2 regions of the Tamlana crocina genome follow, and region 1 is predicted to be linked to the other one. Evidence: riboswitches for the same ligand, from Rfam matches in the RefSeq annotation. Region 1 holds a riboswitch; the other holds the start of a gene.
The links. Region 1 has a riboswitch for thiamine pyrophosphate ahead of pnuC (nicotinamide riboside transporter PnuC). Riboswitches for the same ligand answer to the same signal wherever they lie in the genome.
Positions count from the first base shown of each region.

Region 1 (15,634 bases):
GAACTTTCAAGTACAGAAAGAGGTTCTGGAGGATTTGGGAGTACAGGAACCAAGTGATTAACGAATAACGATTTTTGATTTCAGAATAAAAAAAAATCGTGTATTCGAGGCAAAACGAATTAGCAATTAAACAAATAACGAATCAACTTTAAAAAATGAAAATAATAGTCCCAATGGCAGGTCGAGGCTCTCGACTTCGTCCGCAAAGTTTAACAGTTCCAAAACCATTAATTCCGGTGGCCGGGCAACCTATTGTACACCGTTTGGTAAAAGACATTGCCAAAGTATTGAAACAACCCATTGATGAGATTGCCTTTGTACTGGGCGACCCCGCGTGGTTTGGCGACGATGTGGTTGCTAGTCTCGAAGATTTGGCTAAAAGCTTAGGAGCTAAAGCCTCTATTTACCGTCAGGATAAACCGTTGGGTACCGGCCACGCCATTATGTGTGCCGAACCATCGCTTTCTGGGCCTGCGGTTATCGCTTATGCCGATACCTTGATTCGCGCCGAATTCGATTTAGACCCCCAAGCCGATAGCGTTATTTGGACCAAACAAGTGGAAAATCCCGAAGCTTACGGAGTGGTTAAACTCAATGGCAACGATGAAATCGTGGAATTGGTTGAAAAACCTGCAGATTTTGTGAGCGACCAAGCCGTAATCGGCATCTATTATTTTAAAGATGTTGGTGTTTTAAAAGGTAAGCTACAAGAAATTTTGGATGAAAACGTTATGAATGGTGGCGAGTACCAAATTAATGACGGTATTAAACGCATGATGGCCGACGGAAAGATTTTTAAAACCGGAACGGTGGATGAATGGATGGACTGCGGAAACAAAAATATTACCATTGAAACCAACCAACGTATGTTGGGCTTTTTACAGGCCGATGCCGAAGAGCAATTGGTGGCCGATTCAGTAAAATTGGAAAACTCTAAAATTATTGAACCCTGTTTTATTGGTGAGAATGTAGTGTTGAAAGATGCTACAATTGGACCTTTTGTATCTATTGGAAACGATTCTACCGTAGAAAACTCGACCATAAAAAACAGTTTGATACAAACCCATACCAGTATTAAAAATGCCAATCTTGAAGATGCCATGATTGGAAATAACGTTAAATACGATGGTAAATTTACAAGCGTGAGTATTGGTGATTATTCGGTGTTGGAATAAAATATAGGCGTCATTCTGAATTGTCACCCTGAGCGGAGACGAAGGGTTGTTTCAGAATCTCACAACCTTTGGAACACTATTTGAAGTTTTGGTCATGTCGAACGCAGTGAGACATCACAACATAAATGAAAAAGAAAAACTACATATTCATTTTCCTTTTCGGAATGGTATTCATTCCGCAGGCAATTTATGCCCAAATAAATTTCAATAATACGCCCAATGACGATTTGGGCGATAACGAAGATAAGTTCCAAGAGCAGTTTTACGAAGGGCTAAAGCAAAAAGGGATTGAGAATTACGATAGGGCTGCTGAAGCTTTTTTTAAATGTATTGAAATTGATAAGTCGGTACCCGTGGTGCATTTTGAATTGGGAAAAAGCTATATCGCCCTAAAAAACTTCGGTGAAGCCGAAGATGCTTTAAAAGAAGCGGTAGACCTCGACCCCGATAACGAATGGTTTTTGGATGAGCTGTATGGTTATTATGTGTCGCAAAACGACCATAAACGAGCCATAAAAACGGTGAAGCAGCTGGTGAAATACCATCCGGATTATAAAGAGGATTTGGCAGCGCTTTATCTTCAAAATGAAGATTATGATGATGCCCTCGAGATTTTAGACGAATTGGATGCCGAATATGGAATTTCGGTAAGTCGCGATATCATGCGAAACCGCATTTACGAAGCTACCGGACGCAAAAAAGACCAAATAAAGAATTTGCAGGAACGTGTTGAAAGCAACCCCGAAAAAGAGTCGAACTATTTGGCTTTGATTTTCCGCTATAGCGAAAACAGCAACAAAGAAAAGGCTTTTGAAACAGCCAAGGAGTTGTTAAAAATCAACCCTAACTCTCAGTTGGTACATCTGGCACTTTATAAATTTTATTTGGATGACAACGAGGCTGAAAAAGCTATCGAATCGATGAAAATTGTGATGAAAAGTAGCGAAATAAAACCCGATGCCAAACTTAAAGTACTCACCGATTTTGTACAGTTTGTGGGCGACAACCCCCAGTACGAAACCGATTTGATGGAAGCCACCGCTATGGTTAGTGGTACTAATAACAGCAAAACCCTAACCGAGCTTGGGCAGTATTACTTGGCTAAAAACAATAAGGCCAAAGCCCTCGAAAATTTTGAGGCAGCCCTGCAATTGGGACCTAATAATTTTGGTGTGTTACGTAACGTCATGCTGTTGTACCTCGATTTAAAAAAGTACGATTTGGCACAGGCAAAAAGTAGCGAATCTATTGATAAGTTTCCGGCGCAGCCTTTGTTTTATCTAATCAACGGGGTCGCTAATAATGAGCTCAATCAACCTAAAAAGGCTATCGAATCGTTAGAAATGGGACTCGATTTTATTATCGACGACACTAAAATGGAAACCGATTTTTATAAACAGCTCAGCAAAGCACACACCTTATTGGGAAATACCACTAAAGCACAAACGTTTAACGATAAAGCAAAATAACTAGAACCCCAAAACTAATGCGCAAATACCCTTATATAGTTTTAAGCTTTTTGGCTTTGTTATTGTTTAATTGTAAATCGGCTAAAACCTTGGCCAGTGGAGAGGCTAATTACAAGTTATCCACCAAACAGCTTATCAAGGCTAACGGAAAACAAGCTGCCGATTTTAACACCTTGCAAGCTCGGTTAAAAATCACTTATTCTGAAGGCGAAAAATCACAAACCCATTCGGTGTCCTTTAGGGCGAAAAAAGATGAAGCCCTTTGGATAAACGCTTCCTTTTCGTTGCTTAGGGCCTTAGTAACTCCCGAAAAAGTGAGTTTTTACAATAAATTGGACAATACCTATTTTGATGGCGATTACCAATATTTAAGTGATTTATTGGGCACCCAACTTGATTTTGAAAAAGTACAGAATCTGTTGTTGGGCGAAACCATTTATAATTTGAATGAAGGGCAATACAAATCTACTGTTGATAATGATTCCTACGTGGTTCAACCCAAAAACCAAGTGACTCTGTTCGAGATTTTTTATTTGTTGAACCCGAAAAACTTCAAAGTGACTTCACAACAAATATCGCAACCCCAAGAGATGAGGCATCTCCAAATTGATTACTTGTCGTACCAAGAGGTAGAAAAACAAATATTTCCGGAGCGCATAAGGGTTATGGCGGTTGAGGCCAATGAAGAAATAGCGATAGATCTAGAGTTTAAAAGCGTTTCACTCAATGAAGATTTAAGGTTTCCGTTTAAAATACCTGCTGGTTTTAAAGCCATTGAACTTTAATGATAATACCGTTTTTTAAAAATAATATACTTTTTGTTTTCAGCGTATTATTGTGCTGCAACATGGCGTTTTCGCAAAATAGCAAACAAAAGCAATTGGAAACGAGGCGCCAGGAATTGCGTCGCGAAATCCAGAAAATTAATGAGTTGCGCAGCGAAAACCAATCGAAAGCCAAATCGGAATTATCGCTTATTGAAGATTTCAACTATAAAATCAATGTACTCTCCAACCTGATTAAGGTCACCAATCAGCAAGCCAATTTATTGACTCGGGAAATTAACTCAAACCAACAAAAAATAACCGATTTGCGGACAGAGCTAAAGCAGCTAAAGGAAGATTATGCCGCTATGATCGTGAAATCCTATAAAAGCAAAAACCAGCAAAGCAGGATTATGTTTTTACTGTCGTCGGACGATTTTAAGCAGGCCTATAAGCGTTTGCAGTATATGAAGCAATACACCGAGCACCAAAAAAAACAAGGTGAAACCATTAAGGAAAAAACGGCCGAACTTCAGGCCACTAACGAAAATTTATTAAAGCAGCAGGAAGAAAAAAAGAAGTTGATTGCCGAAAACCGAACGGTGCAAAAATCATTGGAAAAAGAACGGGCCGAGCACCAAGTGCTCATGGCAACCATTAAAAAGAATTTAAGTCGCTATACGGCACAAATTAAAGAAAAACAACGCGAAGCCGATAAGATTGACCGTGAGATAGACCGATTGATTAAAGCGGCCATTGCCAAATCGAACGAAAAGGCCGGGAAGCCTAAATCGTCCACCAGTTTTGCCTTAACGGCGGAAGAAAAGGTTTTGGCGTCTAATTTTGTTTCAAACCGAGGTAAACTGCCCTGGCCCGTTGAAAAAGGCTTTGTGCGATTGGGTTATGGCTCGCAACCGCACCCCATCAACAAATCACTGACCATTAAAAGTAACGGTGTGCGTATTGCTACCGAAAAAGGGGCCAAAGCCCGAGCCGTGTTTGATGGCGAAGTGAGCGAAATACTGATTATGAAAAACGTAAACCCCATCGTGATGATCCGCCACGGAAACTATTTAACGATTTATAAAAACCTATCGGAAGTTTACGTTAAAAAGGGAGATAAAGTATCCACCAAACAGGAAATTGGTAAGGTGTTTACCAACTCCAGCAATGGCGAAACCATCTTGAGTTTTACCATTTCCAAAGGGTTTGTTACCGAAAACCCTAGCAGCTGGATTTATAAGATGTAAGCTGTTCCTGCTTAGCAAAAAAAACGCGTGGATTATTTTTTTAGAAAATAACTTCTCGATAAACATTTTTACCAGGTTTATTTTTTTGCGTAACGATTTAGAGCCTGTTTAGGAATTTATGATTAAATATTTTATAGATTATTTTTGGTGCGGTATGAGGCAAAATTTTTAAGCATAGCATCGCTACGGTTCAAAATTTTAACGAAATAACGTACAAAAAGAAACATAAAAGAATAATTGATAAATTCCTAAACAGGCTCTTAAAACAGGATTTGTGAATTGGTTGTTTTAACAAACTCTTTAATGCTATTGTAGCGCAATAACATAAGTTTGTAGTATATTTGCAAAAAAATAAACATTCATCAAAATCAGGTTCAAGATTAGTTTTGTTTAGACTTTGAAAAGCAGTCGTTTTAAATATAGTATAGTTGGCTTCTTCCTGTTGCTTTCGTTATTTATGAAAGTAGCTGGCTTGCATGTGCTATCGCATTCAGAAGACCAAGACCATGCTGCTGACCATTGTACGGTTTGTGACCATGCCATAACACACAACTTAACGCCTGCTCTTGCTCTTGATGAACCATCTTTTTCTGTAGAAAACACAACCGATTTTGTTAGAAAAGGAGAACTAATCGAGTACCATTTTGCTTTGGGCAGTTCCACCTCTGTACATCAACTTTTTTCTAGGCCACCTCCGGCTTTGTGGTGTTTTTAAAAAGTGCATAATCCATAAGTTTTTTAAGCTTATTGCAGTTGATATAGGCAAACCTTTTGCCAATAAAGTTTTTTATCCATTTTGGGTTTTGCACTTCCTGTCGATTCTTCGGTTGAACAGAACATAAAATTTTAATTTTTAATATGTTTCAAAAAACGCTCTGCGTATGGCTGTTTTTCAGTCTTTTCGCCATGGCATTTGCACAGAACACTTCTACTATTGAAGGTTTTGTGCTTAGCGCCATCACACATGCACCTATTGAAGGGGCCTCTATTAAAGGCAACGGACTCTTTGCGGTTTCATCTGCATCGGGCAGGTTCGTATTGAAAAATGTAAAAAACAACTATTGTGTTGTTACCATTTCCAGTTTAGGTTTCGAAACCAAAACTGTCCATTTAAAAAAGTATTCAGAATCAGAAGCGGATGTCATTAAGATATTCTTGGACGAAAAGGCTACCGCACTAGATGAAATCAGTCTGACAGGAAAATCTAACCAAAGAAAAGCCCAAGAACTTCCCATTATTTCTGAACGTATTTCAAATGAATATTTGGAAAGCAACAGAGAAAACAGTTTGATGCAAACACTCGAAAAAATACCCGGCATTAGTACCATAAATATTGGTTCAGGCCAATCAAAACCTGTTATTAGAGGGCTTGGGTTTAATCGGATTATGGTGGTTCAAAACGGGATAAAACATGAAGCGCAGCAATGGGGAAACGACCACGGACTGGAAATAGACCAGTATAACGTCAATGCTATCAATATTGTTAAAGGTCCCGCATCTTTAATGTATGGTTCTGATGCCATTGCGGGGGTGGTCGATATTTTGCCGTCTGAGACGCCGCAAAAAAATAGTTTTAACGGTGAAGTTAATTTGTTAGGGGAAAGCAATAACGATTTGTTTGGTATCTCTACAGGGATACAGGCTAGAAAGAACAAATGGTTTTACAAAACGCGGCTTACCTACAGGGATTATGGCGACTATAAAGTGCCAACCGACAGGATAAACTACGAGAACTACATTTTTGAATTACAAGACAATAATTTAAGAAATACTGCCGGAAGAGAGGCAAGTGCCAGCTTTAATGTAGGATATACCACGAAAAATATAACTTCGGAAACGGCATTTAGTAATGTCAATTCTAAGAATGGTTTTTTTGCCAATGCCCATGGTTTGGAAGTGCGTAATTCAAACATCGATTATGATAGCTCTAGCCGCGATATTGATTTGCCTTTTCATGAAACCAACCATTTTAAAATTACCAACAATACCAAGATAAAACTTAACGAGCACACGCTTCTCATTGACTTGGGCTTTCAAAACAATAACAGGTCTGAAAACTCCGAGCCTGTGCCACATGGTTATATGCCCAAGCCCGAAAGCAGCAAAGAAAGGATATTTGTAAAAAACACCTATAGCCTAAATATAAAAGATGATTTTAAACTCAACCAAAACCAACACCTTGTTACGGGAATAAATGTAGAGCACCAAAATAACAACATTGGTGGTTGGGGTTTTTTAATACCCAATTACAAGCGTTTTACAGTAGGAGGGTTTGGTTATTTACAATGGGAAATAAACCCTAATCTGCATTTGCTTACGGGTGCCCGTTACGATTTTGGCATAGTGAAGACCGAAGAACACTTTGATTGGTTTCGTTCTACCGTAAATAATGCCGATGGCACCACATCCCAAGTTTATTTGCAACGTGCACTGAATAAAACATTGGATTTTGGAAGCTTTAGCGGTTCGGTAGGGTTAAGCTATATTCAAGATAAAACCAATTATAAAATAAATATTGGGAAAAGCTTTAGGATGCCTTTGGCAAACGAGTTGGCTTCAGATGGTGTAAATTACCACATGTACAGATTCGAGCGGGGTAACCTAAACCTCAAACCCGAATCGTCGTACCAAATAGATGCCGAAATAAACCATAATGCCAATGCGTTCAGCATTAATGTGAGTCCGTTTGTCAATTACTTCAGCAATTACATTTACTTAAACCCTACGCCGAATTACTACGAGAGTTTACAGATTTACGAGTACACGCAAGCCGAGGTTTTTAGATTTGGTGGAGAGCTTAAAGCGAGCACCACTTTCTTTGAAAAACTAAACCTCGAAGCTTCTGCCGAATATGTTTATTCCAGACAAACCAGCGGAGCTAAAGAAGGGTTTACACTGCCTTTTTCTCCGCCACTGTCGGGTATATTGTCGGCCAGTTACCAATTTAACGACGTGTTGTTTTTGGACCATCCGCAATTTATGGCCGATTTTAAAGTGGCGGCACGGCAAAATGAAATTGTACCCCCTGAAGAGCAAACCAACGGGTATCAAATATTAAATCTTTCGTTTTTGGCCAATGCCCATCTTTTTAATAGGAATAATACCGTAAAAATGCGGCTGAAGGTCAACAACGTTTTCAATACCAAATATTTTAACCATACCAGTTTTTACCGCTTAATAGATGTGCCAGAAGCTGGACGCAACATTTCCATATCCTTAACCATTCCTTTTTAAATATTAATAATAAACACTTAAATCAAAAATCAAAATGAAAGCAACAATGATTAAATCAAGTTTTAAATTTTTAGCAATGGCCGCTTTTGTGGGCCTAAGTTTCCAATCTTGTAGTAATGACGACGACAGTGTGTCGTTAAACGCCCCAGTAATTTCAAATTTTGAATTCGGTGAGGGCAGCACGCATTCTACCGATCCAGTAGCTTACAAAGGCAGCGACATCCATTTAGAGGCCGAAATAAATGCCGAAGCTACCGTTAAAAGCATTTCACTTTCCATCCATTCGCACGATTTAACACCCGGTGAAGGAGAAGTAGAGTGGGATTACGAAATGGTTTATACAGACAGTAAATATTTGGTTATAAACCCTGAGTTTCATGAGCATGTAGATGTACCCAGTAACATTCCTGCCGGAGAATACCATGTAGAGTTGGTGGTTACAGACGAACTAGGAAACAGCACCGAAATAGATGGGCACATTGACATTATGGATCCTATTGCCATAAGCGACGTTTCTATTGATGAAACCGTGGCAAGAGGTTCCGATTTTCATGCCGAATTTATGATCAATGCCGTACACGGTATCCATAACATTGCTATAGATGTCCATGCCCACGGTTTAACCCCTGGTGACGGAGAAGTAGAGTGGGACTTCGAAGAAATTTTTGATGGTGACAAATACCACGGAAAAACAGAAGTAGAGTTCCATGAGCACATTGATGTTCCTGCAACGGCTCCTGCCGGCGAATACCATATTGAATTTACCGTTGAAGACGAAGAGGGCAATACCACTTCTTATGACGCCCATATTGATGTAACAGAGTAATTACAAAACCAAAATAGATTGTTTGGGAAGTTTACTACGACTTTCCAAACAATCTTATTTTTAAAATAAGATGCTATGAAACGATTTAAAATTTATATAAACCTAATGTTTTTGGCTGTGCTATTTACAGCTTGCTCAAGCAGTGATTCAGATGAAAAGGATTTGGAAAAACCAACCATAACCGTGAATTACGATGACGGTTTTCCGCAAGGTTGCCAAGAACTACAGAGAGGTCAAACCTACACCTTTAAAGCCATGGTAACCGATAACTTGTCTCTGGCTTCCTACAGTTTGGATTTACACCACAATTTTGATCACCATACCCACGATGATCAAGTGACATTATGTGACTTGTTGCCCATTAAAACCGCAGTAAACCCATTAATTTATATGGAAAGCTTTAGTATTGATGGCGACTTGCAATCTTATGAAATAGCTGTGCAAGTTGCAATTCCAAATGATGTTGACACAGGCGATTACCACTGTGCCTTTTCTGTTACCGATGTAACCGGTTGGCAAAGTAGAACATCAATCGATGTAAAAATTGTGGACTAACAATTAATTATACTCTAAGAGGCATTTTAATAATTAGTATGACTCAAATACTAACATTTTGTAGTAATTGGTGACTATGTAAATTAATACTTACAACAGAGGTGCTTTTAAATATATCGAGTTTGAAATTAATGGCTTTTAATAGTGAGTCTTGTTGGGTAATCTGATAATGATTAAATAATTGTAAAATATGAAATCAATGTTCGATGTTGTAATTATTGGTGGAAGCTATTCGGGGCTCTCTGCCGCTTTAGCCTTGGGGCGTTCATTGCGAAACGTTTTGATTATAGACGGTAATTCTCCCTGTAACAAACAAACGCCGCATTCACATAATTTTTTAACCCATGATGGCGCAACTCCCAAAAGCATTTCAGACATAGGAAAATCCCAGGTTTTAGCATATGAAAGCGTTGACTTTGTTGAAGACTTCGTTACCAAAGCCATAAAAACCGACAATACATTTAAAATCCGAACCGCTTCAAAAAAGACTTTCTTTTCCAAAAAAATAATCATAGCGACGGGTATTAAGGATATCATGCCATCGATTAAAGGATTTTCAGAGTGTTGGGGCAAATCCGTGGTGCATTGCCCGTATTGCCATGGGTATGAAATTAAGGGTAAGAAAACAGGGCTTATCGCTAATGCCGATATTGCACTTCACCTCGCACCATTGATTAGTAACCTGACCTCTAAATTGGATATTTTAACAATGGGTAAGCCTAAATTTGAATCTGATGCTATTTTAAAATTCAAAAACAATAATATATCCATTATAGAAAAACCAATAGTAGAGATAGAGCACCAGCAGGGCGTTGTTACAAACGTTGTTTTTGATGATCAAACCAAAATGGATTATGAAGCCCTTTATGCACCGCTACCGTTTGAACAACACAGTAGTGTTCCGGAGCAATTGGGTTGTAAACTGAACGAGCTGGGGTACATCGAGGTCGACATGTTCAATAAAACCACTGTCGATGGTGTTTTTGCCTGTGGGGATAACTCATCGAGGATGCGTTCTGTGGCCAATGCCGTAGCTTCTGGAAACTTGGCTGGAGCTGTAGTAAATATGGAATTGTCACAAGAACTGTTTTAAAAAACGTCCTATTCAAATAGCGCTTTCAACTCACTAGCCTCATTAGGCTTCATTTTTCCCGCCAATAATAAACTCAATTGTTTTCTTCGCAAAGCAGCGGCAAAGCGTTCTTTTTCCAAATCGGTTTCTGGTACCAATTCGGGCACGGCAATGGGTCTTCCGGTTTCATCAACCGCAACGAAGGTATAAATGCCCTCGTTGGCTTTGGTTTTTTTGCCCGATTCACGGTCTTCAATCCAAACATCAATAAATACTTCAATAGAGGTTTTAAAAGCACGGGATACTTTGGCCTCAACCGTTACCACACTTCCCAAAGGCACTGCGCGGCTAAATGCCACATGGTTTACCGAAGCCGTAACCACAATACGGCGGCTATGGCGTCGGGCAGCAATACTGGCAGCGCGGTCCATACGGGCTAAAAGTTCACCACCAAACAAATTGTTCAATGGGTTGGTTTCGCCGGGCAAAACCATATCGGTTAAAATAGTAAGCGATTCTTTAGGTGTTTTGGCTTGCATGAAGTCGAATTTAATGATGCTGCAAAGATAAAGGTTTTAATGTTTTAGCAGAATCATTTAGATAGGTTTACCTAACTTTGCAACCAAAATGGGGTGCTCTAATTTAGGGCTGAGATGATACCCAAGAGCATATGTTCTATACCTGATTTGGATAATGCCAACGTAGGGATTTTTCAAAAAAAATACATCGGTTGTATTTACGCCAAAGTGTCATCGGCCTGTTTTTAAAATCTATGGAAATTCAATGATGACCGATTTATTCTCCCAGCTAACTTTATTACAGTGGATAGGCACATCCTTTGGTGTGGTACAGGTGCTTTTGGCCAGAAAAAACAATATCAATAACTACCTGTTTGGTATTGTTTCCATTTTAATTAGTCTTTGGGTGCTTTACAAATCGAAATTATATGCCGATATTTTGCTCAACCTTTACTACTTGGTGATGAGTATTTACGGTTGGTTTTATTGGAAATTGGGCAAGCAGAATACCGAAGCGCCCATTTCATATTCCAGCACGAAAGAACATGGTATTGCATTGGGTGTTGTAGTAGGCTGTTTTTCACTGATGGCCTATTGGTTAAGCCAGCATACCGACTCTGATGTGCCCATTTGGGATGCCATTGTTGTGGCTTTCGCTTGGGCTGGCATGTGGCTCATGGCCAAACGGAAAATTGAAAACTGGGTGTATTTAAACATTAGTAACTTTATATCGGTGCCCCTACTTATTTATAAAGAATTATACGTTTATGCGGGATTGACCACATTTTTGTTCATTGTGGCCGTGTCCGGATATTTTAAGTGGAAACATATTCTCGATAATAAAACACAGGAAGAACATGCAAGGGCTTAGTGAATTGTGTCTTGGTAAAGAGGTGTTTTCTGAAGAAACCTTGAATTGGATTGCTGAAAACAAACTTTGGAATATCTGGTTACCCAAAACGCATGGTGGATTGGAGTGTGCTTTAGCTGAAGGTTTGCAGAAACTCCGTAAACTAGCTGAAACCGATGGCAGTTTGGGGTGGACGGTAACCTTGTGCAGCGGCGCTAATTTTTTCTTCGGAAATTTAAAAAAAGAGGTTACCGATGCCATTTTTTTGAATTCTGAAAAACCCGTATGTTTTGGTGGCAGTGGCGGTGTTTTTGGTACGGCTGAAAAACAGGGCGAAGGCTATATCATTTCAGGAACTTGGAAATATGCTACGGGCGCTCCGCATTTATCGCATTTTACCCTGAATGCCAAAATTCTTGAAAATGGAAGAGTTCTGAAAAATGAAGAAGGAATGGATGTGGTGCGCTCTTTTGTGTTGGATAAAGACAATGTTAAAATCATACCAGATTGGAACGCCATGGGGCTTAAAGCTACGGCTACCCATTCGTTTAAGATAAAAGAAAAATGGGTGCATAGTAATTATAGTTTTTTGTACAACGAAGTGTATCATGATGCGCCTATTTTTAAAATTGACTTTTCGGTATTTGCCGATTTAACCCTTTGGGTAAATTATATTGGAATGGCCGATGGTTTCTGTAATGAAGCCAAAACTGTCCAGTCGCATACAGCACTATTGAAGGATTTGGAAAATACCATCGCTGCAGCGGATAGTGCATTAAATAAGTTTGTGTTTCAAATTGAAGAAACTATTAATTCTGGAGGTGCCTTTTCAGAAAAGTGGGTGGCCAAAATACATAATGAAGCTTCAAATTCGGTAAAAGCACTTTCAAAAGCCATTATAGATCTCTACCCCATGTTAGGCATTCGGGCGTGTAATGAGAACGAAAATATAAATCGTATTTTTAAGGATTACTTTACCGCAACTCAGCACCGAAATTTTACGAGATAGACTTTTTTTAATGTGGGTTTATTTAAAACAAAAAAGCAGAAAACGACATGCGCTTCCTGCTTTTAAAATTATATGAACATCAACAAATTTAATCCAGTTTTTTAACTAAAATCCAAGCGTCTTTGTTGTGCGATTTTCTAATATCTCTAACAGCAGTTAAGGCTTCTTTACCTGTTTCGTAGCTTCCGTAAACCACTTGGTGCAGTCCGTATTTGTTCACGCCAATTTTTCGGGCGTTATAGCCTAATTTTTTAAGTTGTTTTACCCTTTTGTCGCAATTTTCCTCAACCCTAAAAGCACCGGCCACAATGTGGTAGTTTCCGGTTTGCTTGGTAACGTTTAGTGTTGCGGCAGGCAACGGATTTAAACTAAAGGTAGCTTGCTGTATTTTAGTGTCCAACTGCTTTGTGGCTTCCTCTTGGGCCATTTGGTTATGCTGCTCAATTTTATTCACATAAAAGTTCGAAGCAGCCATACCACCAAGCGTTAATGCAATTAAAGCCACGGCGGCGTACTTTAAATACGGCTTGGCTTTGCGTTTTTCTGGGGTAACACCAATAGGAATTACTTTTTCGATGTCTTCAACTACTTCTTTGTGTTCTTCACGAGCAATAGAAGGCACTTCAAATTGCGATAGCCCAAACGAATCGGTAAGGTAGTTCAACTCGTATGTTGGCTCGAAAAGAATTTTTCCTTCCTGATTAAAAACCAAATCGCCAATATTTTTGAATGTCAGGGTTTCGCCTTGCGTTAAGTAAGATTTTAAAAGCCTTACACGTTTTTCAATTTTTTTATTGGCGGTTTCAAAAGGTATTTTTTCAACCTCGGCAATATAATTGGCCAAAAGCCCGTCGTTTTTCTGGATTTGCTCATTAAAAGAAAGCACTTTTTTAGGAGCATAAAACGTATGGGAGTCTTCGTCAATCGTTGCCGATACTCTTTGTGTTAAAAATGCGCCAAACTCTGGAATGGTAACGCATTCATATCTATATAGTAAGTCGCTAATGTAGGTTTCTAGTTGCATGTAAACAAAGTTAAAAAATTATGTTTTTGCTTAAAATTTAAGTGGAAGTATTTATTAACAGACTAAAAATTCTTTTATTTTAGACTAAAAATCAATCAGATAGAATGACCGAAAACGACCTGCTTTACACTTTGGCCCTGCAACATGTACCCAATATTGGCGACATTACCGCAAAACGACTGATTGCACATTGTGGCTCTGCCGAAGCCGTTTTAAAGGAAAAGAAGCAAAATTTGCTAAAAATAGATGGCATTGGAAGCGTAACGGTGAGCGATTTGTTTAAAACCCATCATTTAAAGGAAGCCGAGCTGGAATTAGAATTTATAAAATCTAACCGTATTAAAGTATTATATTTTCAGGAAAGTGATTATCCCGAAAGACTGAAACATTGCATCGACGGACCAATTTTACTGTTTCAGGCGGGGAATATCGACGTGCAAAATCAGCGTATCATTAGCATTGTTGGTACTCGGAAAATTACCACTAGTGGTATCGCTTTTTGCGAAAGTTTAATAGAACAGTTGGTGCCTTATAATCCTATAATAGTTTCTGGGTTTGCTTACGGAACCGATATTACCGCCCACAAAGCTGCGATGAAAAATAATTTGCAGACCATTGGGTGTTTGGCTCATGGCTTGAATCAAATCTATCCTAAAGTGCACAAAAAATACATGGTTGAGGTGGAGAAGAACGGTGGCTTTTTTACCGATTTTTGGAGCACCGATAAGTTTGACCGTAACAATTTTTTAAAGCGCAATCGGGTTATCGCTGGGTTAAGTGAGGCGACTATTGTTATTGAATCGGCCGAAAAAGGCGGAAGTTTGGTCACTGCCGATATAGCCAATAGTTACAACCGCGAAGTGTTTGCCGTTCCCGGAAGAACAACCGACAGCCAAAGCACCGGCTGTAACAATTTAATAAAGCAGCAAAAGGCGCATATGCTAACGGTGCCTGCTGATATTCCATATATTTTAAATTGGGAATTGGAAGGCAAAGAAAAACCAGGCGTGCAAAAGCAGTTGTTTGTAGAGTTAGACGACACCGAAAAAACCATTTACAATTTCCTAAAGGAAAACGAAAAGGAACAATTGGATATGATTGCCATCAATTGCCAAATCCCCATTTTTAAAGTCGCCAGCGTACTGCTCAATATGGAACTGAAAGGCGTGGTGCGCCCGTTACCCGGAAAAATGTTCGAGGTGGTTTAAAATTCCTGCGGAAGCAGGAATCTCATAATTTTATTGTACTTTTCTTCTTTCAAAACAGACTTTATGAATGCTTTTATTTCTATCATGTTAATTATCATTCTTGTATTGATAATATCAGATGTGTTTTTTCTTTGGAAAATATTTAAAAACATAGGGAAGAGAAAAAAAGGACTCCCAGATGAAAGGTACTTCGAGTTAAAGTATAATATTAATCTTTTAAAGGCTGTTTCTGCAATATTAATATTTCTCGTTGGGTTTTTAGGTTTCAATAGCTACAATAATATTACTGAGAATATTGATAAAGACTTTTCAGAAAAACTTGAAAAACAAAATGCACGGATTGATATATTAACAACAAAACTTCGTAATTATGAAAGTCTTGTGGATTCCTTAGAGGTAAAAGAAGGTGAATCAGTTAAAAATCTTGGCGAAATAAACCAACAGTTTGTGGAGATTAATAACAAGATAAAACAGATACAAGAAGATTTAAAATATACAACAAAGGTTTACGTTGTAAGAGATTTGAAATTTTACCCTAGTTTAAGGGTGGGTAGTCGTAAAGAGTCTCAAACCTATTGGTTTAAAGAAATGAGTACTATATATGGGGAAAGATTACCTAAATTTAAATCAAAACCCTTAATAACTTTAGAAGGAAAGTCTATTAATCTAGATATCGCTGT
Region 1 covers NZ_JAAVJS010000001.1:224,843-240,476, forward strand. The annotation lists gene dut (dUTP diphosphatase) at 1-57, shown strand, start outside; gene HC176_RS01040 (sugar phosphate nucleotidyltransferase) at 156-1,175, shown strand; gene HC176_RS01045 (tetratricopeptide repeat protein) at 1,301-2,644, shown strand; gene lolB1 (lipoprotein insertase outer membrane protein LolB1) at 2,662-3,429, shown strand; gene HC176_RS01055 (murein hydrolase activator EnvC family protein) at 3,492-4,658, shown strand; gene HC176_RS01060 (hypothetical protein) at 5,116-5,373, shown strand; gene HC176_RS01065 (TonB-dependent receptor) at 5,517-7,892, shown strand; gene HC176_RS01070 (DUF4625 domain-containing protein) at 7,939-8,718, shown strand; gene HC176_RS01075 (DUF4625 domain-containing protein) at 8,794-9,273, shown strand; gene HC176_RS01080 (NAD(P)/FAD-dependent oxidoreductase) at 9,464-10,366, shown strand; gene HC176_RS01085 (acyl-CoA thioesterase) at 10,375-10,884, opposite strand; TPP riboswitch at 10,964-11,070, shown strand; gene pnuC (nicotinamide riboside transporter PnuC) at 11,129-11,734, shown strand; gene HC176_RS01095 (acyl-CoA dehydrogenase family protein) at 11,721-12,722, shown strand; gene HC176_RS01100 (HU domain-containing protein) at 12,811-13,746, opposite strand; gene dprA (DNA-processing protein DprA) at 13,851-14,954, shown strand; gene HC176_RS01110 (hypothetical protein) at 15,018-15,634, shown strand, end outside.

Region 2 (15,634 bases), 110 kb from region 1:
ACGTTGCCTGATGGCCACAACAGAAGAATTGTATTGCCTCCTAAAATTAATTTCTTTTAGTGAACTGCCCGCCAAACTCGAGCCGAATGGGATTATGACCTCGTACAAATTAAACGATTTGTATTGGTCTTCGGCCTTTTTCATGCGTTTGTTACCCTTTACGCTATAGCCTTCCATACTCAGCAGTCGCGACATCGTTTCAGGCGGAACAAGAATTTTTAAAATATCGCCTTCCAAAATTTTGGCATTCTTTCCGAAGTTATGCTTCAAAACACCATTGCGCAAAATGGACAGTATATTAACATTGTAATCATTAACCAAAATCGACTTGTCGATAAGTTCGCCAATATCTTTGCAATTTTCCTCTACATACAGTTCGGTAATGTAAGTTTCTGCCTTTTTGGTAAACTCTTCGTTATCACCCCTATTTTTAGGTAACAAAAGAGGGCCAACAATAAACATATAAGTAAAGCCCACAGCCAAAAGGCACAATGCCGCACCACTAAACTCGAACATCCCAAACTCGTCAACGCCATATTTTTTTGCGTAACTGCTCACCAAAATATTGGTGGAAGTCCCAATTAACGTACAGGTGCCCCCAAAAAGAGCGGCAAACGAAATGGGCATAAGTAAACGGCTTGGCGTAATATTGGTTTCCCTGCATACTGTAAGGGCAATTGGCAGCAACAAAGCCACCACGGCCGTATCGTTTATAAAGGCGGAAAACACCCCAGAAATACTACAAAAAACGACCAATGCCACACTGTAGTGTATCTTCGCCAGTTTAATAATGCGATGGCTTAACCCATCTAAAACACCCGAACTAAAAATACCACCACTAACCACAAAAATGCAACCTAAAGTAATGGTAGCCGGATGGTTAAAACCCGAAAAACCTTCTTCTGGGCTCAATACACCAACCACAATAAACATGGCCATAATTAAAATGGAAGTGGTATCTATAGAAAAGTAATCTTTCACAAATAGAAACGCACCAACCAGAATAATGGCAAAAGTGATTAAAATATCCATTTTTTCAACTTTTTAGAAGACTGTTTTTCACTTTTAAATGTAATTCATTTTTTATGCGTTTCAAAAATAATCTTACGCACAAGTGTTAAAATAAAGCTATAATTCTGTTATTCTTTAATCCTTTTAGTAATTTGCATGACTTAAAAAATTTCAATGCAGTTATACCCCATTAACGCAGGAAACTTGAAACTTGACGGCGGTGCCATGTTTGGTGTGGTACCCAAATCGTTGTGGAACCGAACCAATCCGGCCGACGCCAACAACATGATTGATATTGCTACACGATGCTTGCTCATTGAAGACGGCAACCGGTTGATACTCATCGACACGGGAATGGGCAACAAACAATCGGATAAATTTTTTGGCTACTACTACCTGTGGGGCGATTTTGATTTAGACTCGTCGCTAAAACAATACGGTTTCCATCGTGATGATATTACCGATGTGTTTATGACCCACTTGCATTTTGACCACTGCGGCGGAAGTATTCAGTGGAACAAAGACAAAACGGGCTACGAACCGGCATTTAAAAATGCCCGTTTCTGGACCAATAAAGACCACTGGCAATGGGCCACACAACCCAATGCCCGCGAAAAGGCTTCCTTTTTAAAGGAAAACATTTTGCCCATGGAAGAGAGCGGCCAATTGCATTTTACTTCTCTTCCAAACGGAAATACACTTGAAAATTCGGCCTTAGGCTTCGATATTTTTTTTGCCGATGGGCACACCGATAAACAAATGATTCCGCTTATTACTTATAAAGGCAAGACCATTGCTTTTATGGCCGATCTATTGCCAACCGTTGGGCACCTGCCCCTACCTTATGTTATGGGTTACGATACGCGGCCGCTATTAACCCTCGACGAAAAACAGAAGTTTTTAAGCCTTGCTGCCGATAATAATTTTTACCTGTTTTTAGAGCACGATGCCCATAACGAAATCATTACCGTAAAAAACACCGAAAAAGGCGTAAGACTCAATGAAATCTATACCGCCCAAGAGATATTCAATTTATAACATAATAGACTAATTCAAATAACAACAATGAAAACAATAAAAACACTTGTTGCGCCACTTTTTATATCAGCCCTAATCTTTGGCTGTGGAAGTACTGCAGACATCATTTCTACACCTGTTGAAAACATCGACTCCTCACCCTTAAAAGTTTCTGAGCTTACTGAAGCCGAGGCCCAAAATTGGGGGCATTTGGATTTGGTAAAAGATACCATTCCCGGAATGAGCGTTGATAAAGCTTACGCCGAATTAATCAAAAACAGAAAAGGCAAAAAAGTAATTGTTGCCGTGCTCGATTCGGGTATCGATATTGACCATGAAGATTTGGATGACGTGATTTGGACCAACAAAGACGAAATTCCGAATAACGGCAAGGATGACGACAACAACGGATATATTGACGACATTCACGGTTGGAATTTTTTAGGTGAAGGCTACAACGAACAATTGGAATATGTTAGAATTCTAGCCAGTGGTGATACTAGCCATCCTGATTATGCCCGTGCAAAAGCAGAATACGAAGAAGAGTACCAAAAATGGTTGGGCAGAAAACAGCAGTACGACCAAATTCATCAGCAAATAAAGCGTGCCGATGAGGTACTTTCCGGACATTTGGGGAAAGACAACTACACAAAAGAAGACGTAAAAGCCATTGAAAGCAATGATGAAACCGTAAACCAAGCCAAGCAAATGGCCGAATATATGTTTAGCAACGGTATGGACTCCATGGCCGATGCGATTGAAGAAATAGAAAGCGGCTTAAAATCCATTAACGATAGGCTAAACTATAACTTGAATAAAGATTTTAAAGGTCGTGTAACTGGAGACGACCCAGACAATTTTTCAACAAAATATTACGGCAACAACAATGTTAAGCATTCAACTAAAGACGAGAGCCACGGTACACACGTTGCCGGCATTATAGCTGCCGAACGCAACAACGGCTTAGGCGCCAACGGGGTAGCCAACAACGTGGAAATCATGGCCGTAAGAACAGTACCTAACGGCGATGAGTACGATAAAGACGTGGCCTTGGCCATTAGATATGCCGTAGATAACGGCGCCAAAGTTATAAACGGAAGTTTTGGGAAAAGCTTTTCGCCTCATAGCGATTGGGTTCGTGAGGCTATTGCCTATGCCGCCAAAAACGACGTGGTGTTTGTTCACGCTGCGGGCAACGACAGCAAAGATGTTGATGTTGAACCCAATTATCCAGACGATAACGTTAACGGCGAAGAAATATCAGATACTTATATTAGAGTAGGTGCCTTGGCCCCAAAATACGGATCACAAATGGTAGCTTCCTTTTCTAATTATGGTAAAAACAACGTCGATATTTTTGCCCCTGGAGCAAAAGTATATTCAACCACCCCCGAAAACGAATACGCCACAAAAGGCGGCACCTCAATGGCTGCTCCAGCAGTTGCCGGAATTGCAGCCTTAATCCGTTCGTATTTTCCGGATTTAACAGCGGCTCAAGTCAAGCAAGTTATTTTGGATTCTGGATTGGCTATTAACACTAAAGTTATAGTTGGAGGAAACACCAGCGATATTCGTCCGTTTGCCGATTTAAGCAAATCTTCAAAAATGGCAAATGCCTACAATGCCTTGATTATGGCAGCGAAAATGTCGAAATAATTACTAATTTTTTAAGGCTGTTCAAAATCATTATTTTAATTTGAACAGCCTTAATTTTAATTTCAATATTTATGAATCGAATTTATATTTATATACTTTCTTTTACCCTTATTTTTTCCTGTGGAAGTGCTTCTGAAATAGTAGAAACACCAACTACAGCAGCGGCACCCGAGGCTCCAGCTATATCTCCACAGGCCAATCCTTGTTACTGGCAACAGCATGTCGATTATAAAATGGAAATTGATGTGGATGTTGATAACTACACCTATCAAGGCAAGCAAACCTTGGTATACACCAACAATTCTCCAGATGCTTTAAACAAGGTGTTTTATCACCTTTATTTTAACGCCTTTCAACCCGGTAGCGAAATGGATGTACGCTCGCGAACCATTGCCGACCCGGACGGGCGCGTAAAAGACCGCATCAGCAAATTGAAACCCAACGAAATTGGTTTTATAAAAGTGAATTCGTTAAAGCAAAATGGGGTAGAATTGAATCACGAAACCGTGGGTACTGTTTTAGAGGTTGATTTAAACGAGCCTATTTTACCCGGCGAAAGCGTTACCTTCGATATGCTTTTTGATGCTCAAGTACCTGTACAGATTCGCCGTTCGGGAAGAAACAATAAAGAAGGCGTAGCTTTATCGATGGCACAATGGTACCCCAAAATGGCCGAGTACGATTATGAAGGTTGGCACGCCCACCCTTATATTGGTCGTGAATTTCATGGTGTTTGGGGCGATTTTGATGTTAAAATCACCATCGATAAAAATTACACCGTTGGCGGTACGGGCTATTTACAAAACCCTAACGAAATCGGACACGGTTACCAAACCGATACTTTAAGACAACCCAACACCAAAAAACTCACATGGCATTTTGTTGCGCCCAATGTGCATGATTTTACTTGGGCTGCCGACCCCAACTATATCCACGATACGGTACAAGTTCCCAATGGGCCAATGCTGCACTTTTTGTACAAAAGCACCATGCCTCAAGAAAAACTTAACAATTGGAAAAAACTACAGCCCAAAGCTGTGGCATTGATGCAATTCTTAAGTGAAAATATCGGGCAGTACCCTTACGAGCAATATTCCATCATTCAAGGTGGCGATGGCGGTATGGAATACGGTATGTGCACGTTAATTGTAGGTGAAGGCAATTTTGACGGACTATTTGGTGTAACGGCTCATGAAATGGCGCACTCGTGGTTTCAATTTTTGTTGGCCACCAACGAATCGACCAACTATTGGATGGATGAAGGCTTTACCGAATATTTTGGAGAAAAAGCTGAAAGCCATATTTTCAACAAACCGTTTGAAAAATCAGTTCAAAAAGTATACGATGTTTACAACTATTACGTAAACTCGGGTGCCGAACAATCACTTACTACACATGCCGATCGTTTTAATTATAACCGTTCGTATTCCATATCGGCATACTACAAGGGTTATGTGTTTTTAAACCAACTGGCTTATGTTATTGGCGAAGAAAACCATAAGCAAACCATAAAACAGTATTTTAAAGAATGGGCATTTAAGCATCCTACACGTACCGATTTTATTCGCGTGGCCGAAAAAGTATCGGGGCTGGAACTCGATTGGTATTTAAACGATTTTACGCGAACCACGAACACCATCGATTACGGAGTGAAATCTGTTGAAGACAAAACCGTTACTTTAGAGCGCATCGGACTCATGCCCATGCCAATCGATTTAACGGTAACTTACACCGATGGTACTTCTGAAGATTTTTACATCCCGTTGCAAATGATGCGTGGTGAAAAACCAACCGAAGCTACAATTATAAACGACTGGGCTTGGGCCTACCCAACCTACAGTTTCGAAACATCAAAAACTGTAAAGTCGGTTGAAATCGACCCCAAAAACATGATGGCCGATATCAATTCAGAGAATAATAAAAAGTAAGTTTTTACTATTATGTCAGGTTGAGCGCAGTCGAAACCTAATTGAAATCATTTTTTTCTAAGACCTTTCGTCTTTTGTTTATCTTGAGCGAAGCAGAAAGGCTCAAGGTGACAACAGAATTTTTAAATAGAATTCACATTATCAAAAGGCTTCCCTTTTAATCGGGGAAGCCTTTTTTAATGCATAAATTTTAACACCCAAAGCATCTCTCCCGATAACTATCGGGAACAACTGCTCATGCTTCACAGCACTCGATGTGACGTAACGACCATAAACGTAACCATTGATCAAAAGTAAGTTTCTTCGTCAGTTCGAGTGATTTTTGAGAAACGAAAAAATCGTATCGAGAACCTTTTTAAGACATAAACTTCTTTTTAGCTAAATTTGGAAGTTTGTCAAATTCATTATTGATTAAAGCTTCCTTTTTAGCTCTTGACCATTTCTTTATTTGCTTTTCAGTTTGAATAGCTACATTAATATTTGTAAACTCAGCATAATACACTAATTCAACGGGCCTGCGGTTGTATGTGTAACTCTTCTTATATTTTCCTGAGTTATGTTTAAATATTCTTTCGGTTAAATTGGATGTTATTCCTGTATAATAGGAGTCATCAGAACATTTTAAAATGTAAACAAAAGACAATTTCATAGTTAAATATAATAACTTCTCGATACAATTCCTCATGCTTCGGAATCACTCGAAGTGACGTAAGGGTCTTCGGTTTATCACGTGCGTATCGTTGGATCCTGTACTGAAGGTCTTTAAAAAGACATCTCGATACACTGCTCATACTTCGCAGCACTCGATATGACGCAACGATCATAAACTTAACGATTGGCCCAAATGGAGTTTTCCCGTCAGTTCGAGTGATTTTTGAGGAACGAAAAAATCGTATCGAGAACCTTTTTAAGACATAAACTTCTTTTTAGCTAAATTTGGAAGTTTGTCAAATTCATTACTTATTAAAGCTTCCTTTTTAGCTCTTGACCATTTCTTTATTTGCTTTTCAGTTTGAATAGCAATATTAATATTTGTAAATTCAGCATAGTACACCAATTCAACGGGCCTGCGGTTGTATGTGTAACTCTTCTTATATTTTCCTGAGTTATGTTTAAATATTCTTTCCGTTAAATTGGATGTTATTCCTGTATAGTAAGAGTCATCGGAGCATTTTAAAATGTATACAAAAGACAATTTCATAGTTTAAATATAGTAACTTCTCGATACAATTCCTCATGCTTCGGAATCACTCGAAGTGACGTAAGGTTCATAAACGCAACCATTGGACAAAAAGAAGTTTTCCGTCAGTTCGAGTGATTTTTGAGATTGTCAAAATCAAAATATATTTTGATTGAAGATACCTAAGCAAAGCTTAAAAAAATCGTATCGAGAACCTTCTCCATACTAAATCTATGGTCAATCGTTTAATTTTTATTAATTTAGCCACGTAAACTTTAGGGGTGTTCTAAAAATAGAACTGAGACATACCCTTTGAACCTGATGCGGTTAGTACCGCCGAAGGGAAAAGTTGAATAGGGCACTGCAATGCGCTCTAGCACATCTTTTCGTAAGCGCCACTTTCTGGGTGTTTTTTCAAAGTACATGCTATTCCCTTGGTTTGCAATATTTAAACATATTGTAAATGATAACTATTCATCTTAACGAACGCGAGGTTAATATTGACGAAACGATTAATGTTTCGCAACTATTGACTCAGGAAAACTATCCACAAATAGGCATTGCCGTTGCCGTAAACCAAAACATTATTTCAAAAACCCAATGGGACACACAACGGTTTCAGAACGGCGATTCTATTCTAATTATTCAAGCTACGCAAGGCGGATAAATACAAAAATTAACAACTCAGCCATAAGCGAAAAGAACATAAAAAGCCCAATAAAAAATGAAAAATAAAGACACTGCACCAAAGCAGGAACAAATTACCAGACAACCCTTTCCCAATTCAAAAAAGATTTACGTTCAAGGAAAAATCCATCCACAAATTAAAGTGGCCATGCGCGAGATTTCTTTGAGTGACACCAAAGATACTTTTACAGGAAAATTAACGCCAAACGAACCCGTTACCGTGTACGATACTTCGGGACCTTACACCGACCCAAACAAAGAAATAAACGTACACAACGGAATTGAACGCATCCGTGAGCCATGGATTTTAGACCGCGGCGATGTGGAGCAATTGGATTCATTTTCATCAAAATATTGTAACGAGCGTTTAAACGATAAAAGTTTAGACCACATGCGTTTTGCGCACCTTAAAAAACCGTTACGCGCTAAAAAAGGTAAAAATGTTACGCAATTGCACTACGCGAAAAAAGGCATTATTACTCCAGAAATGGAATACATCGCCATTCGTGAAAACCAGCGTATTGATGAAATGACCGAAATTGCCAAACAGCATCCAGGGCAAGATTTTGGAGCGGCCATTCCGAAAAAAATAACTCCAGAGTTTGTCCGTGAAGAAGTGGCCCGTGGCCGTGCTGTTATTCCATCAAACATCAACCACCCCGAAGCCGAACCTATGATTTTAGGTCGGAATTTCTTGGTAAAAATCAATGCCAATATTGGTAACTCGGCCACCACCTCATCGATTGAAGAAGAGGTTGAAAAAGCCGTTTGGGCCTGCCGCTGGGGTGCCGATAATATCATGGATTTATCCACTGGGCAAAACATTCATGAAACCCGCGAGTGGATTATCCGTAACTCACCGGTTCCAGTGGGAACTGTGCCTATTTATCAAGCTTTGGAAAAAGTAAATGGTGTTGCCGAAGATTTAACTTGGGAAATTTTCCGTGACACCCTTATAGAACAAGCCGAGCAAGGGGTGGATTACTTCACCATTCACGCCGGTGTATTGTTGCGTTATGTTCCTATGACGGCAAAGCGTGTTACCGGTATTGTTTCTCGCGGAGGCTCTATCATGGCAAAATGGTGCTTGGCGCACCACAAAGAGAGTTTCTTGTACACGCATTTTGAAGAGATTTGCAAAATATTGAAACAATACGATGTGGCCTTTTCTTTAGGTGATGGTCTGCGTCCTGGTTCGGTGGCCGATGCCAACGACGAAGCCCAGTTTGCCGAATTGGAAACCTTAGGCGAGTTAACCCAAATAGCCCGTAAACACGAAGTACAGTGTTTTATTGAAGGTCCCGGACACGTGCCTATGCACATGATTAAGGAAAATATGGAAAAGCAAATTGAGGTTTGCGACGAAGCGCCATTTTACACTTTAGGCCCCTTAACCACCGATATTGCCCCAGGTTACGACCACATTACATCAGGTATTGGCGCTGCCATGATTGGTTGGTACGGTTGTGCCATGTTATGCTACGTCACCCCTAAAGAACACTTAGGTTTACCTAATAAAGATGATGTTCGTGCCGGCGTAGTTACCTATAAATTAGCCGCCCATGCAGCCGATTTAGCCAAAGGTCACCCAGGGGCACAACACCGCGATAATGCTTTGAGTAAAGCCCGTTTTGAGTTCCGTTGGGAAGACCAGTTTAATATAGGTTTAGATCCCGAATTGGCTCGTGAATACCACGATGAAACGCTTCCTGCCGATGGCGCTAAAGTAGCTCATTTCTGCTCGATGTGCGGACCAAAATTCTGTTCAATGAAAATTTCTCAGGAAGTGCGCGATTTTGCCAAGGAAAACGACATTGTGGAAAATGAAGTCATCAAAAAAGGTATGGAAGAGAAATCGCAAGAATTTAAAGAAAAAGGTTCGGAGGTTTATTTGTAGAATTTCAAAAACGTTACGTCACTTCGAGTGATTCCGAACTATGAGGAATTGATCCCTATAGCTATCGGGAGAGAAGTGCTCAACCAAGAAACATAAAAAAGAATACTTCTCGATAAAAATTTTAGTCATTCAATCCTAAAATTCACTCGAAGTGACGTCATTAAAAATATGGTAGTTTTAATCGCTCCCGAGCAAGACATAAAAAATGAAATATTTATTCTAAATCAGCTTTTCGAAGTTGGTTTAGAGTATTTTCATTTGCGAAAACCTCGTAAGGACTATCATTTTTATCGCAATTATTTAAATCAAATTGATAAAAAATATCATAGCAAAATTGTGGTACATCAACATCATGAATTGATAAACGATTACAACTTAAAAGGGATTCACTTTCAGGAGGCCCAACGGCGCGAGCTTTCTTTGGACACCCTTCAAACCATCAGGAATGAACAAAACATTAGTATGAGCAGTTCGTTTCATTCTACCGAAGAATTGATAGCCTGTGAGTTCCATTTCGATTATCATTTACTGAGCCCGGTGTTTTCATCCATTTCAAAACAAGGGTATAAAGGCCGCGGTTTTGAGGTCAACTCAGTAAAAAAAACAGTAATCGGTATGGGTGGCGTAACCACCAAAAACCTTTCGGAATTCACCAAACTAGGTTATCAAGGGGTTGGTGTTTTGGGGGGTATTTGGCAGAGTGAAACGCCTGTGCAGGATTTTAAAACTATGAAACGTCACTTCGAGTGATTCCGAAGCATGAGGAATTGTATCGAGAAGTTTTTGATAAGTTTTCTAAAGAGATTATAAAAATTATGAGGTGCTGAAACGAGTTCAGCATGACGACAAATGCAAAACGATAAAACATACATACTAACCATAGCTGGCCACGACCCTTCGGGCGGTGCGGGACTCACTTCAGATTTTAAAACATTTGAAGCACACGGCTTGTACGGCTTATCGGTTTGTACAGCCATTACGGTTCAAAACGATGTGGATTTTAAAGACTGCCATTGGGTAAAACCTGAAGTTATTTCAGCCCAAATTAATACCCTTTTTGAGCGTTTTGAAATTTCGGTCGTGAAAATTGGCATTGTTGAATCTTGGGAAGTTTTGCTCAGTATCTTAAAACAATTAAACCTCCTCAACCCTGATATAAAAATTGTTCTGGACCCTATTTTTAAGGCCAGTGCGGGGTTCGATTTCCACACTTCAGAAAATCAACAGGTGTTAGATTTTATTTGGGAAAGGTGTTATATCATTACGCCCAATTACGATGAAATTCAATTACTATATCCGGAAAAAAACATTGAAGAAACCATCGAACACATCAGCAAAAAAAACCATGTTTATTTAAAAGGCGGCCACAGAACTGATAAAACAGGTTGGGACGAATTGTACCACAGTAAAATTGTAAAGGTGAATATCCCGCCAAGTGTCGAAGAAGTTTCAGAAAAGCACGGCAGCGGTTGTGTATTGTCGTCTGCTTTGGCCTCCCATTTAGCTTTAGAAATGCCTTTGGAAGACGCGGCCCAACAGGCTAAATATTACACCGAACAGTTTTTAAATTCTAATTCGAGTTTACTCGGTTATCACAATTATCAATTAAAACATTAGCAACATGCAAATCGCAAAGCTTCATTATATATCACAAGGAGACTCTCCGGAAGCCCATCTTGAAAACATCCAAAAAGCCTGTACTTACGGTGCAGAATTGGTTCAACTCCGACTGAAGAATTATCCAGAAGAAATTGTGTTAAAAACCGCAGAACAAGCTCGGGAAATTACGGCACATTTTCAAACACGGTTAATCATTAATGACCATTATAAAATTGCCAAAGCCGTAAAGGCAGACGGTGTGCATTTGGGAAAAACCGATACCTGCCCCACCGAAGCCCGCGAATATTTAGGCAAATGGTACCTGATTGGCACAACAGCAAATACACTGGAAGACTGTGAAAACCTAATCACCAAAAACGTCGATTATATTGGCTTGGGTCCGTTTCGATTTACCAAAACAAAAGCTAATTTGAGTCCTATTTTAGGCATGGAAGGCTATCAAGCTATTCTCGATACCTTAAAAAGCAGTACGCCTATTATTGCCATTGGAGGAATAAACGAAAACGACATTCCCGATCTTTTAAACACTGGTGTTCACGGTATTGCTATGTCTGGCGCAATAACTCAGGATTTCAACAACATTTCAAATATTAACAAACTTTTGGGCGCATCGGCCACCCAAGAGCAACGCCATACTTTTTAATATGAACGATTTACTAAAAATAGCAGATAAAACATTTACATCGCGCTTATTTACGGGCACTGGAAAATTCAGTTCCAACCAACTCATGTCTGAGGCTATTCTCGCTTCGGAAAGTGAACTGGTTACCGTGGCACTAAAACGCGTTGATGCCAACAACAGTCAGGATAAAATGTTGAAAAGCATCATGCAGCCCCACGTTAATTTATTGCCCAATACCTCGGGCGTTCGAAATGCCAAAGAAGCGGTCTTTGCGGCGCAATTGGCCCGAGAAGCTTTGGAAACCAACTGGGTGAAATTGGAAATCCATCCCGACCCCAAATATTTATTGCCCGACCCCATTGAAACCTTAAAAGCTGCTGAAGAATTAGTAAAATTAGGCTTTGTGGTGATGCCCTACATTCATGCAGACCCCGTGTTGTGCAAGCGTTTGGAAGATGTGGGAGCACAATGCGTTATGCCATTAGGCGCACCAATTGGCACTAACAAAGGGTTAAAAACCCTCGATTTTTTAGAAATTATTATCGAACAAAGCAACGTGCCGGTTATTGTCGATGCCGGAATTGGGAGTCCGTCGCACGCCGCTTTTGCCATGGAATTGGGTGCCGAGGCCGTTTTGGTCAATACCGCCATTGCCGTATCGCAACATCCAGTAACCATGGCCAAAGCATTTAAAATGGCTGTTGAATCGGGGCGCATGGCCTACAATGCCAAATTGGCTTCGGTAAAACCACATGCCGAGGCGAGTAGCCCATTAACTTCATTTTTAAATTAAGAACACGTTATTACGACAGACTGAGCTTGCCTTTACTGAGCATAGCAGAAGTACCGAAGACAAAGGAAACAGATTGCTTCATTTTATTCGCAATGACAAAACGAAAAATATTCAAAATCCGATGACACATAGTTTCAAAGATATTCTTGACACCTACAATTGGGACGACACCTTAAACAGCATCCAAGCCAAAACGGCACAAGATGTAGAATATGCTTTAGCTAAAACCAAGCGCGATTTAGAAGATTTTAAGGCCCTCGTTTCCCCTGCCGCCAAACCCTATTTGGAGCAAATGGCCCAACTCAGCCAAAATATTACAAAAAAGCGTTTTGGCAATACCATACAAATGTTTGCGCCAATGTATTTAAGCAACGAATGCCAAAACATTTGTACCTATTGTGGGTTTAGCATGACCAATAAAATTCCGCGTCGCACCTTAACCGATGCCGAAATTTTAAAAGAAGTGTCCTTTTTAAAACATAAAGGCTACGACCATATTTTGCTGGTTACCGGCGAAGCCAATAAAACAGTTGGTGTGCCATACATTAAAAATGCAATTAAACTCATCAATGAACAATTTTCAAACATCACCATTGAAGTGCAGCCTTTGGACGAAGATGAATACGAAGAGCTGATTGAAGCCAACTTATATGCCGTTTTGGTGTATCAAGAAACCTATAACCGGGCCGAGTACAAAAAACATCACCCAAAAGGAAAAAAATCGAATTTTAATTACCGATTGGAAACGCCCGACAGATTAGGCAGGGCAGGTATTCATAAAATTGGAATCGGCGCTTTGTTTGGTTTGGAAGACTGGCGCGCCGATAGCTTTTTTACCGCTTTACATTTAAAATATCTTCAAAAAAACTATTGGAAAACCAAGTATTCTATTTCGTTTCCGAGATTGCGTCCTCATTCCGGCGGATTGGAGCCTAAAGTAGAAATGACCGATAGCGATTTGGTACAAACCATTTGTGCGTTCCGGTTATTGGATGAAGACGTGGAACTCTCAATGAGTACCCGCGAGAGTGAAACCTTCAGAAACCATATCGTCCATTTAGGCATTACCTCCATGAGTGCCGAATCGAAAACCAACCCCGGTGGTTATGTGGTAGAACCACAATCGTTGGAGCAGTTTGAAATTTCAGACGAACGCCCCACGGAAACCATTGCAGAAATGCTTCAAAATAATGGTTTGGAACCCGTTTGGAAAGACTGGGAAAACACTTGGTAAGCGATAAAACATATTCAATTATTACGTATCAACGTCCATTCAAAAAACACAACTATCTAAAATTTAAATATTTACATTCAATTATCGTGAAATTTTTACTACCTTTAAGGGGCTAACTGTAAATTTCTTCACGCTATGAGTACGCCAAGAATTCCTACCAATTACCACCATACCATTCACCCCGACGCGCCTTTTGATGTGGACACCGAATTATCAGGCGGAATGGATGCCCGGCACTCCGGACAAATTGCAACGGCACTTTCCGGAAGTGTGCAAAACATTATCAGCGGCAACCTGAATACCACCAACACACTGAAACTTACCGGAGACGCAAAAGAACCCGTGGCAACCGACAATAAAATGGAAATTTTAAACCTGCCTCGGTTCACCTTGCAAGACATCAAAGACCTGATGAAACATCGGGTGCGCATACCCAATTACACCAACATTTGTTTTAAAATGATGGGCGTTGAGTTTTTCAGTATCTGCACCAGCGGCGAAGGGCAAATTATTACCGAACCTTACGTGCCAACATCGGCTGAACTTTGCGAAGACGATTGTTGCCAACCCGACACCCGACCCTTCCCAAAAAGAAGTGATATTCGAGTAACCGACACCAAAAAACAAACATCATGATTACCAAAGTACCCAATGCTCCAATTGAAAATATCGATTTTGGAGATGAAACCATCATTTTAAACGGTGCACCAACAAAATTGAGTGGTACGGTACAGCTGCGCAACACCGATAAAACCAACACCCGAGTTCGGTACATCGGCCTAAAACCTACTACCAGCAAAAGTTTAAACAAACTAAGTGATATTTCACTCTATATGAACACCAAACTCCGTGCTGGCGAAACCAAATTGCAATCACTCACGGTAAGTCTTCCTCTAGAAACTCCTCCTGGTACTTATCATCAATTCATAGAAATTAAGGGCAAAAAAAAACAAGTTCAGTTGGTGGTGCAACCCAGCATTAACGTGGCGGTGCAACCCAATGAATTTACGCTTCAAGGCACCGCTCCGGGCACAAAACACAGCGTTAGTTTTACCGTTTTAAACAGGGGCAATCTCGATTTTCAAATCCCTAATCCCAAACACGTGGCAGCCCTCGACATGGATATGCTGTGCCGCGCCTTTGGTTTTGGAGTAAGGGACAGAAAAGCCAATGGTTTTAACGCGACCATGGACCAAATTACGCAACACATCAAAGAACAATTGCCCAATTGGGCCAGTGCCAAAATTGCAGAGGCCGGACAAATAATAAAACCCGGCAAGCAGATGCTCGTTACCTTTTCTTTTGTGATGCCAAAGGAAGCCCAAGCCGATAACGACTACGATTTGAACGTTCGGTTTTGGGACCAAGAATTGTCGTTTGTTATAAAATCGCATCAAGAACCTAAAATCACTTAAGCCATGGAAAACAGAAAACTAAAATCGAACGTATTTAGCGATGCCGTTATGGAAAATATCCAATCCATTTCGGATATGTCGATGCAATTTTACGGCACTATGCTGGAAAATATGATTGGCAACAACGCGCCTGTTAGTGAACAAATGGGGCAGTTGGGTAAAAGTGTTTTGAACCCTCTTAAAGCCATAATGAATACCGAAAATTGCTGTGCGCCGAAAGAAAAATGTGCGCCACATTGCATTGCTTCCATCGATAGAAATGCTATGGCTGGAGAGCGCATTATGGTTCCGTTTACGGTAAAAAACAACTGTAATACGGCCAAAACCTATCAAGTAGGCATTCGGGAATTGACCGACCAGGATGGCGCTTTAGCCCCTTCGCAACCCAAGCTGAATAAAAACAGTGTATCACTTCAACCGCATGCTTCCGAGCGCGTATTATTAGTACTCGATTTAGCCAATTTTAGTAATGGCACCTATTCTGCAGAAATTGTGCTCCGCGAAAAAGAATACAACCAAAATATTTGTTTGACCGTTTATGTGGCCGACCACCATGCTACCACTGCGTCGCCTT
Region 2 covers NZ_JAAVJS010000001.1:116,202-131,835, forward strand. The annotation lists gene HC176_RS00510 (SLC13 family permease) at 1-1,032, opposite strand, end outside; gene HC176_RS00515 (MBL fold metallo-hydrolase) at 1,186-2,049, shown strand; gene HC176_RS00520 (S8 family peptidase) at 2,077-3,684, shown strand; gene HC176_RS00525 (M1 family metallopeptidase) at 3,756-5,612, shown strand; gene HC176_RS00530 (GIY-YIG nuclease family protein) at 5,968-6,261, opposite strand; gene HC176_RS00535 (GIY-YIG nuclease family protein) at 6,520-6,813, opposite strand; TPP riboswitch at 7,060-7,154, shown strand; gene thiS (sulfur carrier protein ThiS) at 7,256-7,459, shown strand; gene thiC (phosphomethylpyrimidine synthase ThiC) at 7,517-9,376, shown strand; gene HC176_RS00550 (thiamine phosphate synthase) at 9,545-10,126, shown strand; gene HC176_RS00555 (hydroxymethylpyrimidine/phosphomethylpyrimidine kinase) at 10,226-10,993, shown strand; gene thiE (thiamine phosphate synthase) at 10,998-11,639, shown strand; gene HC176_RS00565 (thiazole synthase) at 11,641-12,411, shown strand; gene thiH (2-iminoacetate synthase ThiH) at 12,533-13,645, shown strand; gene HC176_RS00575 (hypothetical protein) at 13,781-14,281, shown strand; gene HC176_RS00580 (COG1470 family protein) at 14,278-15,060, shown strand; gene HC176_RS00585 (hypothetical protein) at 15,064-15,634, shown strand, end outside.
Region 2: another riboswitch for thiamine pyrophosphate. It lies ahead of thiS (sulfur carrier protein ThiS); the one in region 1 lies ahead of pnuC (nicotinamide riboside transporter PnuC).